DNA from 3 places in the Pseudarthrobacter scleromae genome. Region 3 is predicted to be linked to each of the others. Evidence: predicted binding sites of a transcription regulator. Region 3 holds the regulator's gene; each other region holds the start of a gene.
The links. The regulator Rex, encoded in region 3, represses fermentation and respiration genes when NADH is low (regulators of the CRP and FNR family bind a similar motif). The targets are predictions, from matches to a motif close to CTTGTGAANNNNTTCACAAG.
Positions count from the first base shown of each region.

Region 1: a site for Rex is predicted at 1,668-1,687, ahead of IEX33_RS08145 (glyceraldehyde-3-phosphate dehydrogenase). Genes of this name have one in related genera too.
Region 2: a site for Rex is predicted at 1,780-1,799, ahead of IEX33_RS15935 (queuosine precursor transporter). Genes of this name have one in related genera too.

Region 1 covers NZ_BMKV01000003.1:9,968-13,215, reverse strand. The annotation lists gene IEX33_RS08145 (glyceraldehyde-3-phosphate dehydrogenase) at 1-1,453, opposite strand, end outside; gene IEX33_RS08140 (TspO/MBR family protein) at 1,709-2,254, opposite strand; RNA gene rnpB (RNase P RNA component class A) at 2,300-2,691, opposite strand; gene IEX33_RS08130 (YaaA family protein) at 2,749-3,248, shown strand, end outside.
Region 2 covers NZ_BMKV01000006.1:46,283-49,530, forward strand. The annotation lists gene tgt (tRNA guanosine(34) transglycosylase Tgt) at 1-777, shown strand, start outside; gene IEX33_RS15935 (queuosine precursor transporter) at 914-1,657, opposite strand; gene IEX33_RS15940 (TetR/AcrR family transcriptional regulator) at 1,842-2,498, shown strand; gene IEX33_RS15945 (TIGR01777 family oxidoreductase) at 2,526-3,248, shown strand, end outside.
Region 3 covers NZ_BMKV01000001.1:122,800-126,047, reverse strand. The annotation lists gene IEX33_RS00565 (YceI family protein) at 1-43, shown strand, start outside; gene IEX33_RS00560 (hypothetical protein) at 153-617, shown strand; gene IEX33_RS00555 (heme-copper oxidase family protein) at 727-1,530, shown strand; gene IEX33_RS00550 (redox-sensing transcriptional repressor Rex) at 1,593-2,297, opposite strand; gene IEX33_RS00545 (glutaredoxin family protein) at 2,416-2,670, opposite strand; gene IEX33_RS00540 (HAD family hydrolase) at 2,770-3,248, shown strand, end outside.

The DNA.
Region 1 (3,248 bases), on a different contig from region 3:
CTGCAGTTTCCTTTGCCGGGAACGACGGCGGGTTCACGCCGGCCATCTCCTCCATGACGCGGACCACCTGGCAGCTGTAACCGAACTCGTTGTCGTACCAGACGTAGAGCACCAGGTTCTTCTCGTTGGAGATCGTGGCCAGGCCGTCAACGATGCCCGCGCGGCGGGACCCGACGAAGTCGGTGGACACCACTTCGGGTGAGTCGATGTAGTCGATCTGCTTGCGCAGGTCCGAGTGCAGGGACATCTCCCGCAAGTAGTTGTTGACCTCGTCCTTGGTGGTCCCGTTCTCCAGGCTCAGGTTCAGGATGGCCAGGGACACGTCCGGGGTGGGGACGCGGATGGAGCTGCCGGTCAGCTTGCCAAGCAGTTCGGGGAGGGCCTTGGCCACGGCCTTGGCGGCGCCGGTCTCCGTGATCACCATGTTCAGTGCCGCCGACCGGCCGCGGCGGTCGCCCTTGTGGAAGTTGTCGATCAGGTTCTGGTCATTGGTGAAGGAGTGGACGGTCTCCACGTGCCCGTGGACCACGCCGAATTTGTCGTTGATGGCCTTGAGCACCGGCGTGATGGCGTTGGTGGTGCAGGACGCTGCGGACACAATCTTGTCCGTATCCTCGATGGTGCCCTGGTTGATGCCGTGCACGATGTTCTTCAGGTCGCCCTTGCCGGGGGCAGTCAGGAGCACCCGCGCAACGCCCTTGCTCTGCAGGTGCTGGGAGAGGCCTTCCGCGTCACGCCAGCGTCCGGTGTTGTCCACCACCAGGGCGTTGCTGATGCCGTAGGCGGTGTAGTCGATGGTGGCCGGGTTGTCCGAGTAGATGACCTGCACCTGGACGCCGTTTGCCGTGATGGTGTTGGCTTCCTCGTCAATCCGGATGGTGCCTTCAAAGGAACCGTGCACGGAGTCGCGGCGCAGCAGGCTGGCCCGCTTGGAGAGATCGTTGTCCGAGCCCTTGCGCACAACGATGGCGCGAAGCCGGAGGCCGTGTCCGCCGCCGGCCTTTTCGATCAGGAGGCGGGCCAGGAGCCGGCCGATCCGGCCGAAGCCGTAAAGCACCACATCGGTGCTGGTGCGGTCATCGCCGCCGCGTTTGCCGACGACGTCGGCCAGTTCCGCGCGGAGGAATTCTTCAAGGGTGGCGCCGTTGCCCTCTTCCTTGAACTTCTGGTTCAGCCGTGCAATGTCGATCGCGGCCGCGCCGAGCTCCAGGTTGGCCAGGGTGTTCAGGAGCGGAGCGGTCTCCTCCAGCAGCAGTTCGTCCTTGCTCATGCGGCGCGCAAAGCGGTGCGCCTTGAGGATGTTCATGGTGGACTTGTTGATCAAACTCCGGCCGTGGATGCTGGTGACCACGTTGTTTTCGCGGTACAGCCGGCCGATCACCGGGATCATGGCCTCGGCGAGGGCCTCGCGGCCCATCCACGTATCAAGACAAGAATCTGACGTCTGGCTCACAGAAATACCTTCCTCGGTTCAGCCGTGTACGTCCTCGTACACGGTTGTCGGCCACCACATGTCGTGCAGGGGCGCCTGCGCCCGCGGGGGTCGGCCCCCGGGCGCCTGGATCACACGCAAAGAAAAACCGCCGGCTGCGAACGCAACTCCGGCGGAAGAACTCCTGCGTCCGCATCCATTCTAAATTGGCTGGCGTCCGTAATTCGGCCCGGATGGAGTGAAATCACTCACAAGGAAGGCCGTTGCGCCAGACGATCAGTTGTGGATGGCCGAATAGAGATTGAGGCTGGAGGAGAAAACCACCCAGGACAGGTAGGGAAGCATCAACAGGCCTGCTGCGGGGCTTACCGGACCGAAGCGCAGGATGAGGAAGGCAACCGAGGCGCCAAGGGCCGCGATCACCAGGAAAGCCGCCCAGAGGGACGCACCGCCAAACACGGGAAAGAGTCCGAAAAAGGCCAGCGGCCATGCGGCGTTGAGCACCAACTGGGTGAGGTAGCCCGCCAGCGTGCCTCCGGTAAGGGCTCCCTTGCGCCAGACCAGCCAGGCGGCCACCGCAACCGCGGCGTACAGCAGCATCCACATGCTCCTGAACATCCAGCCGGGCGGCATCCAGGGGGCCTTGGCCGACACCGCGAACCAGCCGCTGGAATGCAGGATGATGGGGACCGACGCCGCGGCCCATGCGGCCAGGGAGAGCGAAAAGAAGCCGGCCAGGGCAACAGCCTGTTGGCTGCGTCCGGGGACTTGCTGCGGAAGAGCAGCGCCGGGGCTGTCTTGCGGGTCATGATTAGCGGGCACGGTTCAGGATCCCCAACACATCGTCCAAGGTCAAACCAGTGTGGATGGATGGGTTAACCGATACGCCGGGTTCTGTGCTCCCGTTCCGTTGCCGGCACGGGAGTAGCGGCCATCCATCTACGAACGCCGTTGCCGGCGCCCTCCAGCGGCCTACCCGGACACTCGGGCGGGCAGCCCTCAAACGTGTCCTGTCTGGCCTTGCTCCGGGTGGGGTTTACCTAGCCTTCCCGGTCACCCGGGAAGCTGGTGGTCTCTTACACCACCGTTTCACCCTTACCTGGTTCGTGCCGCTTTCAAACCGGCGCGACCCAGGCGGTCTGTTCTCTGTGGCACTGGCCTGCGGGTTACCCCGAGTGGGCGTTACCCACCACCCTGCCCTGCGGAGCCCGGACGTTCCTCGAGCCACTTGCGTGACGCGCGGCCGCCTGGTCAACCCATCCAAATCCCAGTCTACCGGTGGGCTTGCCCTTTCCCGCCGCCGGTAGGATCGGACGGTGCTGATTCTGCTTCCCCCTTCCGAAGGCAAGACACCCGCCGTCCGCGGATCCGCCGTCGACTGGACTTCCCTGAGCTTCCCCGAATTGAACGCCTGCCGCGCCAAAGTGCTGGATGCGCTGGGAACGGTGAGCGCGCACGAGGACGCCCTCGCGCTGCTGGGTGTGGGCGCATCGCTCCAGGACGACGTCGACCGCAACACGCGGCTTCATGCCGAACCGGCGGCGCCCGCCCACCGGATCTATTCGGGGGTGCTTTATGACGCCCTGGGCTACAAAACCCTCACGGCTGCGCAGCGCCGCAAGGCGGACGCGTCCGTCCTGGTGGTTTCCGCGCTCTGGGGCGTTATCCGTTTTGGTGACAGCGTGCCTGCCTACCGGCTGTCCATGGGTACTGCACTGCCCGACGTCGGCCGCCTCGCCTCGTTCTGGAAGCCGCAGCTCACCGATGCCCTTGCCGGAGCGGTGGAGGGGCAATTGCTGGTGGACTGCCGCTCAAG
Region 2 (3,248 bases), on a different contig from region 3:
AGCCACCTCAATGGCGACAGGCACCGGTTCTCCCCCGAGATCTCCATGCAGGTGCAGCACCAGATCGGCGCGGACATCATGTTCGCCTTCGATGAGCTCACCACCCTGCAGAACTCCCGCAGGTACCAGGAGGAATCCCTCGAGCGCACCCGCCTGTGGGCGTTGCGCTGCATCGAGGAACACTTCCGGCTGACCTCGTCCCGGGCGGGCAAGCCGTACCAGGCCCTGTTCGGCGTGATCCAGGGCGCGCAGTACGAGGACCTGCGCCGCAAGGCGTGCCGGGACCTAGGCGCCATGCCGTTCGACGGATTCGGCATCGGCGGGGCACTTGAGAAGGAGAACCTGGGCACCATCGTCAGGTGGTGCAACGAGGAACTGCCCGAGGACAAGCCGCGCCACCTGCTGGGCATCTCGGAACCGGACGACATCTTCACGGCCATCGAGAACGGCGCCGACACCTTCGACTGCGTCTCCCCCACCCGGGTGGCCCGCAACTCCGCCTTCTACACGCCGCAGGGACGTTTCAACCTCTCCGGCGCCAAGTACAAGCGCGATTTCGGCCCGCTCCAGGACGGCTGCGACTGCTACGCCTGCACCAACTACTCGCGGGCCTACATCCACCACCTCTTCAAGGCAAAGGAGATGCTCTCCGCCACGCTGATCTCCATCCACAACGAACGCTTCGTGGTGAAGATGGTGGATGACGCCCGCCTGGCCATCGAGGACGGGACCTTTTTCGATTTCAAGGCGGAGACCTTGGGGCAGTACTACTCCTGACCTGCCCGACCCTCACAGCCGCCGGGCAGCCGTCGCCGGAATCGCCGGAACGGGATGAGCTCGCCGGTGCATTCCGGCGGGCCTGCAGCTTTCCGGCGATCTCGCCGCATCTGGAAGACACGACGACGGGCGGCGGCTACGCTGCGTTCGTCACCGCTGCCGTCGGGGCACCGTAGCTCGGTTCGCGCTTCTTCACCCAGCGGATCACCAGCGACGTGACGGGGACCAGGATGAACTCCACCAGGGTCTTGTACACAAAGCCCACCACCACGTAGTTCACAAAGGTCGCGGCGTCGGTGATTCCGATGACCGAGGCGGCGATGCTGCAGAAGATCAGCGTGTCCACGAACTCGCCGGCCACTGAGGAGCCCATAATGCGGGCCCACAGGGACTTCTCGCCGGAGCGTGCCTTCATCCGCACCATGATCCAGGAGTTGATGGTCTGCCCGGCCAGGAACGCCAGCAGCGACGCCAGCACGATCTGCGGAACGGGACCGAGGGCGCCTTCCAGGGCTGCCTGCTTGGACGTTCCGAACTCGTCGTCGAATCCGGGCAGGGCGATGATTGCCCAGTAGCAGAGCGATGCGAAGACGGACAGCCCGAAAGTGGTGAGGATGGCTTTGCGTGCCACCTTGAAGCCGTAGACCTCGCTGATGACGTCGCCCAGGATGTACGCCAGCGGGAAAAGGAAGAAGCCGCCGTCGGTGATGATCGGCCCGATGGCCACTCCCTTGGACGCCCCGATGTTGGACAGGATCAGCACCACCGCCATGATCGCCAGCATGATGCCGAAGTACGGGGAGCCGATCGAGGCGAACCGTGGACGGTCCGGAACTGGGGTGTTTTGGGGAAGGGCGTGGTGGCCTGAAACAGGGGTCATGGTGGAGGTCCGTTCGTAGTGGTTCGCTCGGTGCCCGGGGAGCGGGAACACCGGCTGTATTAGCACTGTCCCCCAATTCTCCCACTGCGCGGGAGGCTGCCGTGCGGCAGCGTGATGGCCCCAATCTGAACGCGTTCAAATCTGTGGTACTTTTCTTGAACACGTTCAAATCCAAGGGAAGCCCATGACCGCAAAGAGCGAGCAGACGCGCCGGCTGGTGGCCGGCGTCGCCCTGCGGATGTTCCGGGAGATCGGCTTCGCCAAAACCACCATGCGCGCCATCGCAGCGGAGGCGGGCGTATCGGTGGGCAACGCCTATTACTACTTCGCGTCAAAGGACGATCTGGTCCAGGAGCTGTATCTGCAGGTCCAGGCTGAGCACGCGGCCAGGGCCGCCGAAGCGCTCAAGGACGCTGCCGACCTCACCAGCCGGCTTAGGGCCACCGTTCACACGGGCCTGGACGCCATGGCCCCCTACCACCGGTTCGGCGGCGACTTCATAGCCACCGCCATCCGCCCGACGTCCCCGGTCAATCCCTTCGCCGCAGGGTCAACGGCGGCCCGCGAAGCGTCGCTGGACATCTTCCGCACGGCGGTTGGGGCCGCGAAACCGCCGGCACCGAAAAAGCTCAGGTCCGATCTCCCGGAACTGCTGTGGCTTTTCTACATGGCCGTCACCCTCTTCTGGGTCTACGACACCTCCGACGGGCAGCAGCGGACCAGGCGCCTGGTGGACGGCGCCGTCCCGCTGATCACACGGGGACTCTCATTGGCCAGGGTTCCCGGTGTCGGCAGGATCCTGGACGATTTCCTGAGCCTGAGCCGCAGCATCCGCGGCTGAAGACCGAAACAACACAGTGGGGGGACCATGAGCGGCACCAGAACGGTGGTACTGGCCGGAGCTTCCGGATTCATCGGCAAATATTTCCGGGCCCGGTTCGAGAAGGACGGCTGGAGGGTTCGCACCATTGGCCGCAAAGGCGCCAAGGGGTCGCCGTCGGCCACGTGGGATGACGACGACGCCCGCCTGGCCCAGGTGCTGGACGGTGCGGAGCTATTAGTGAACCTCGCCGGACGCTCCGTATCCTGCCGCTACAGCGCCAGGAACAAGGCCGCCATACGGGAGTCCCGCGTTTCCACTACAGCGGCACTTGGCCGTGCCATCGCACTGTGCCGGCAGCCGCCGTCGACCTGGCTCAATGCGAGCACCGGCACCATCTACCGGCATGCCATGGATGGCCCGCAAACCGAACGTGACGGCGAACTGGGCACGGGATTTTCGGTGGATGTTGCCCGCGCGTGGGAGTCCGAACTTGCAGCCGCTATCACCCCGGGGACGCGCAAGGTCCCGTTGCGGATCTCCATCGTCCTGGGCCCGGGAGGAGGAGCACTGCGGCCCTTCGCCATCCTGGCCCGGCTTGGCCTGGGCGGTCGGATGGGGCCCGGCACGCAGAAATTCAGCTGGATCCACGTGGAAGACCTCTACCGGTGCGTGCGCTTCGTACATGCCCGGAAGGACCTCACCGGCCCCGTGAATGTGGCGTCTCCGGATGTGGTGGACAACCGCGAGCTGATGCGCATGGTCCGCCGG
Region 3 (3,248 bases):
TGCCATCAACCTCGAACTCGCCTTCATCGCTCCCGCGGCATAATTCCTTCCGCTCCGGCACCCCGGCCCAGGACTCTCCCAGTCCGGCGCCGGGGTGCCGTCTTTAAGCACACCGCTCCTTCCGGGTCCCGACGGGGTTTACAGTGAGGGCCATGAGCAATTCACCCAGCGCGCCGCGGAGCGGTTTTGCCCGAATGTTCCTGGTGACGGGCCTGCCCACCGAACTCAAGGCCTCCTTCTGGATCTGGTTCGTGGGCGGCATCCTGGGCCTGCTGGGTGGAATGCTGGGCATGCTGGCATCGCTGGTGCTCTTTGCCGCGGCACCAGGGGCGGCCACGCTGGTGCTCCTGCTCATGCTGCTGGCGGCAGCGGTGGGTGCTGCGCAGATTGTCCTCGCCCTTGCCATGAAGGACGGAAAGCGCTGGGCCCGGTTGGGCCTCACCGCCCTCACCGGCGCCACCCTGGTCCTGGCGGTGGCCAACGCCATGATGGGGGTGGGCCAGGGCGGCAACTGGGCAACGTTCCTCATCAGCCTGGCGGCAACGGTCCTGCTGTGGCTGCCCAATTCCCAGGCCTTCTTCGCGGCGACCCGCTCCGGGAATACCTCTTCCGAATGACCCACAAGGCGCCTGCCCGGGGGTACGGTGGACGTAAGTGATGCTGGGGGTAGGGGACAGGACCGATCCCGGCGATTTACCTGGAACCCGACACGCAAAAGGACCGCCCATGAGCACTCCCCCCGTCCCGCCTCCCGTTCCGCACGAGCCCGAGCCCGGCTCCGAGTCAGGCAGCCAGGGTCCGCGCTACGGCCAGAATGCACCCCAGTATGGCCAAAACCAGCCCCAGTACGGCCAGCAGTCCGGAACACCGCAGTATGGACAGAATGCCCCGCAATACGGCCAGTCCGGCGCACCCCAGTACGGGCAGAACGCCCCGCAGTACGGCCAAAACCCGCCGCAGTTCGGACAGAATCCGCCGGCAGCACCCGGCTACGGCCAGCAGCCGTACGGACAGTCCCCCTACGCGCAGTATCCGTCGGAGCAGCCCCAGCCGTCCGGCAGCACGGGCGTTCCCCAGATGGTCAACATCTCCTTCTGGCTGCTGATTGCCTCCGCCGCGATCTTTGTGATTTCGATGCTGACCGGGCTGACCACGCTGGACGATCCCATGTTCCGCGACGCCTTCGAAACCCAGATCGAGGGCAGCGGCGCTGGAGTCACCTACGAGGATATGAAGGGCGTCATCGCCGGAACCCTGGTGGTGTTCGCCATCATCGGGCTCGCCCTCTACTTGCTGGTGGCGTTCTTCGTCCGCAAGGGCAAGAACTGGGCACGGATCCTGGGCACGGTCTTCGCGGCCCTGTCCATCTTCGGCCTCTTCGGCCCGCCCAGCTTTGCAACCATCGGCACCCTGCTGGGGATCGCGGCCATCGTGCTGCTCTACCTGCCGGCCTCGGCTCCGTATTTCCGGCGCCAGCAGCCGTTCGCCAACCCTTACGGCGGCAATATGGGTAACCCGTACGGCCGGTAACTCCAAGCACCACCCACCCTTCGGGCGTGGGCCCCGGAACTAGCAAGCACCGCTGACGGAAACTAGGCGGTCTGCCCCGGGGCCTGCGCCCGTTGTGCGTGATAGGCGAGGATCTGCAGTTCCGTTGCCATGTCCACCTTGCGAAGATTAACGCCTTCCGGCACCTGGAGCATGATGGGTGCGAAGCTGAGGACGCTGCGGACCCCGGCCGCCACCACGCGGTCGCAGATGTCCTGGGCCACGGATGCGGGCAGGGCAAGGACCACCATATTGGCTCCGGTGCGGTGCAGCACGGTTTCCAGGTCTGCCACATCGCTGACGCGCAGCCAACCGACCTCGTTGCCCACCACCATCTGGTCCGCGTCAAAGATGGCCACGACGTCGAAGCCCCGGGATTCGAAGCCGCCGTACCGTGCAAGCGCCTTGCCCAGGTTGCCGGCACCGACGATGGCCACTTTCCAGTCGTGGGTGAGGCCCAGGGCTGCGGCGATGTGCCGGCTGAGGTACTGCACCTCGTAGCCCACGCCGCGGGTGCCGTAGGAGCCCACGTGGGAGAGGTCCTTGCGGAGCGTTGCGGAGCTGACGCCGGAAGCCTCGGCAAGGGATTCGGAGGAGACCCGCTCCACGCCCTCGGCCAGGAGCGTATTAAGGGCACGCAGGTAGAGGGTCAGCCGGGCCACTGCAGCGGGCGGAATCTGTTTGGCTGCCGTGCCCGCGGCTCCCGGCAGGCCCGGGACAGCCTGGGGGGTTGAATCCAGCGAAGCCACCAGCCCCTCCCTCGCATCGCGTTGTGACTCCACTCTAGGGCCCAACCGGCAATGCCATCAAAGCAGGAGCCGCCGATGCAAGGGACACGACAGGACTCTCCACCACGGTACGGCTCCCCTACTGTGCCATGGCCCGCTGGAGCACGCGTGCCAGCCGGGCTTCGTCGATTTTCCAGAAGTCGCGCTGCACGCCATCCACCAGCACCACCGGGATTTCTTCCGCGTAGCGCTCACGGAGTTCCGGCTGGTGGTCCACCAGCTCTTCGCTCCACTCAAGTCCCAGCGAGGCCGTAACCCGGCTGACGGCGTCGCGCGCGTCTTCGCAGAGGTGGCAGTCTGCCTTGGTGATCAGGACAACGCGGGGTGTGGCCATGCCTTAACCGTAGTCCCGTTCCCCCGGGACCGGCGACGCCGGGCAAGGGGGAACAAGGCTAAACGGGGATTGAACAGTGGATTGACTAGACTCGACTGCATGCCCGAGGAGAAGTACGTTGCCGTAGTCACCAAACCGGTTGCTGCGCCGCAACCGGGCGAGGCGGCGTTCTTCGATGTGGACAACACCCTGATGCGCGGCGCCAGCCTCTTCCACGTTGCCCGCAAGATGCACCAGCGCGGGGCGTTCACCATGGCCCAGGCCGCCGGATTCGCGTGGAAGCAGCTCAAGTTCGTGGCCCGCGGCGAAAACATGGACGATGTCCACGCAGTCCGCGACTCCGCCCTGACGCTGGCCGCGGGCATCACGGTTGACGACATCAAGGCGCTCGGCGAAGAGGTCTACGACGAAATGATCGCCTCCCGCATCTGGCCGGGCGCCAAAGCGCTGGCGGAGCAGCACCTGCGCGTGGGCCGCCGGGTGTGGCTGGTGACCGCCACCCCCATCGAAGTGGCCACGGTGATCTCCACCCGGCTGGGGCTGACCGGGGCACTGGGGACGGTGGGCGAAATCTCCGA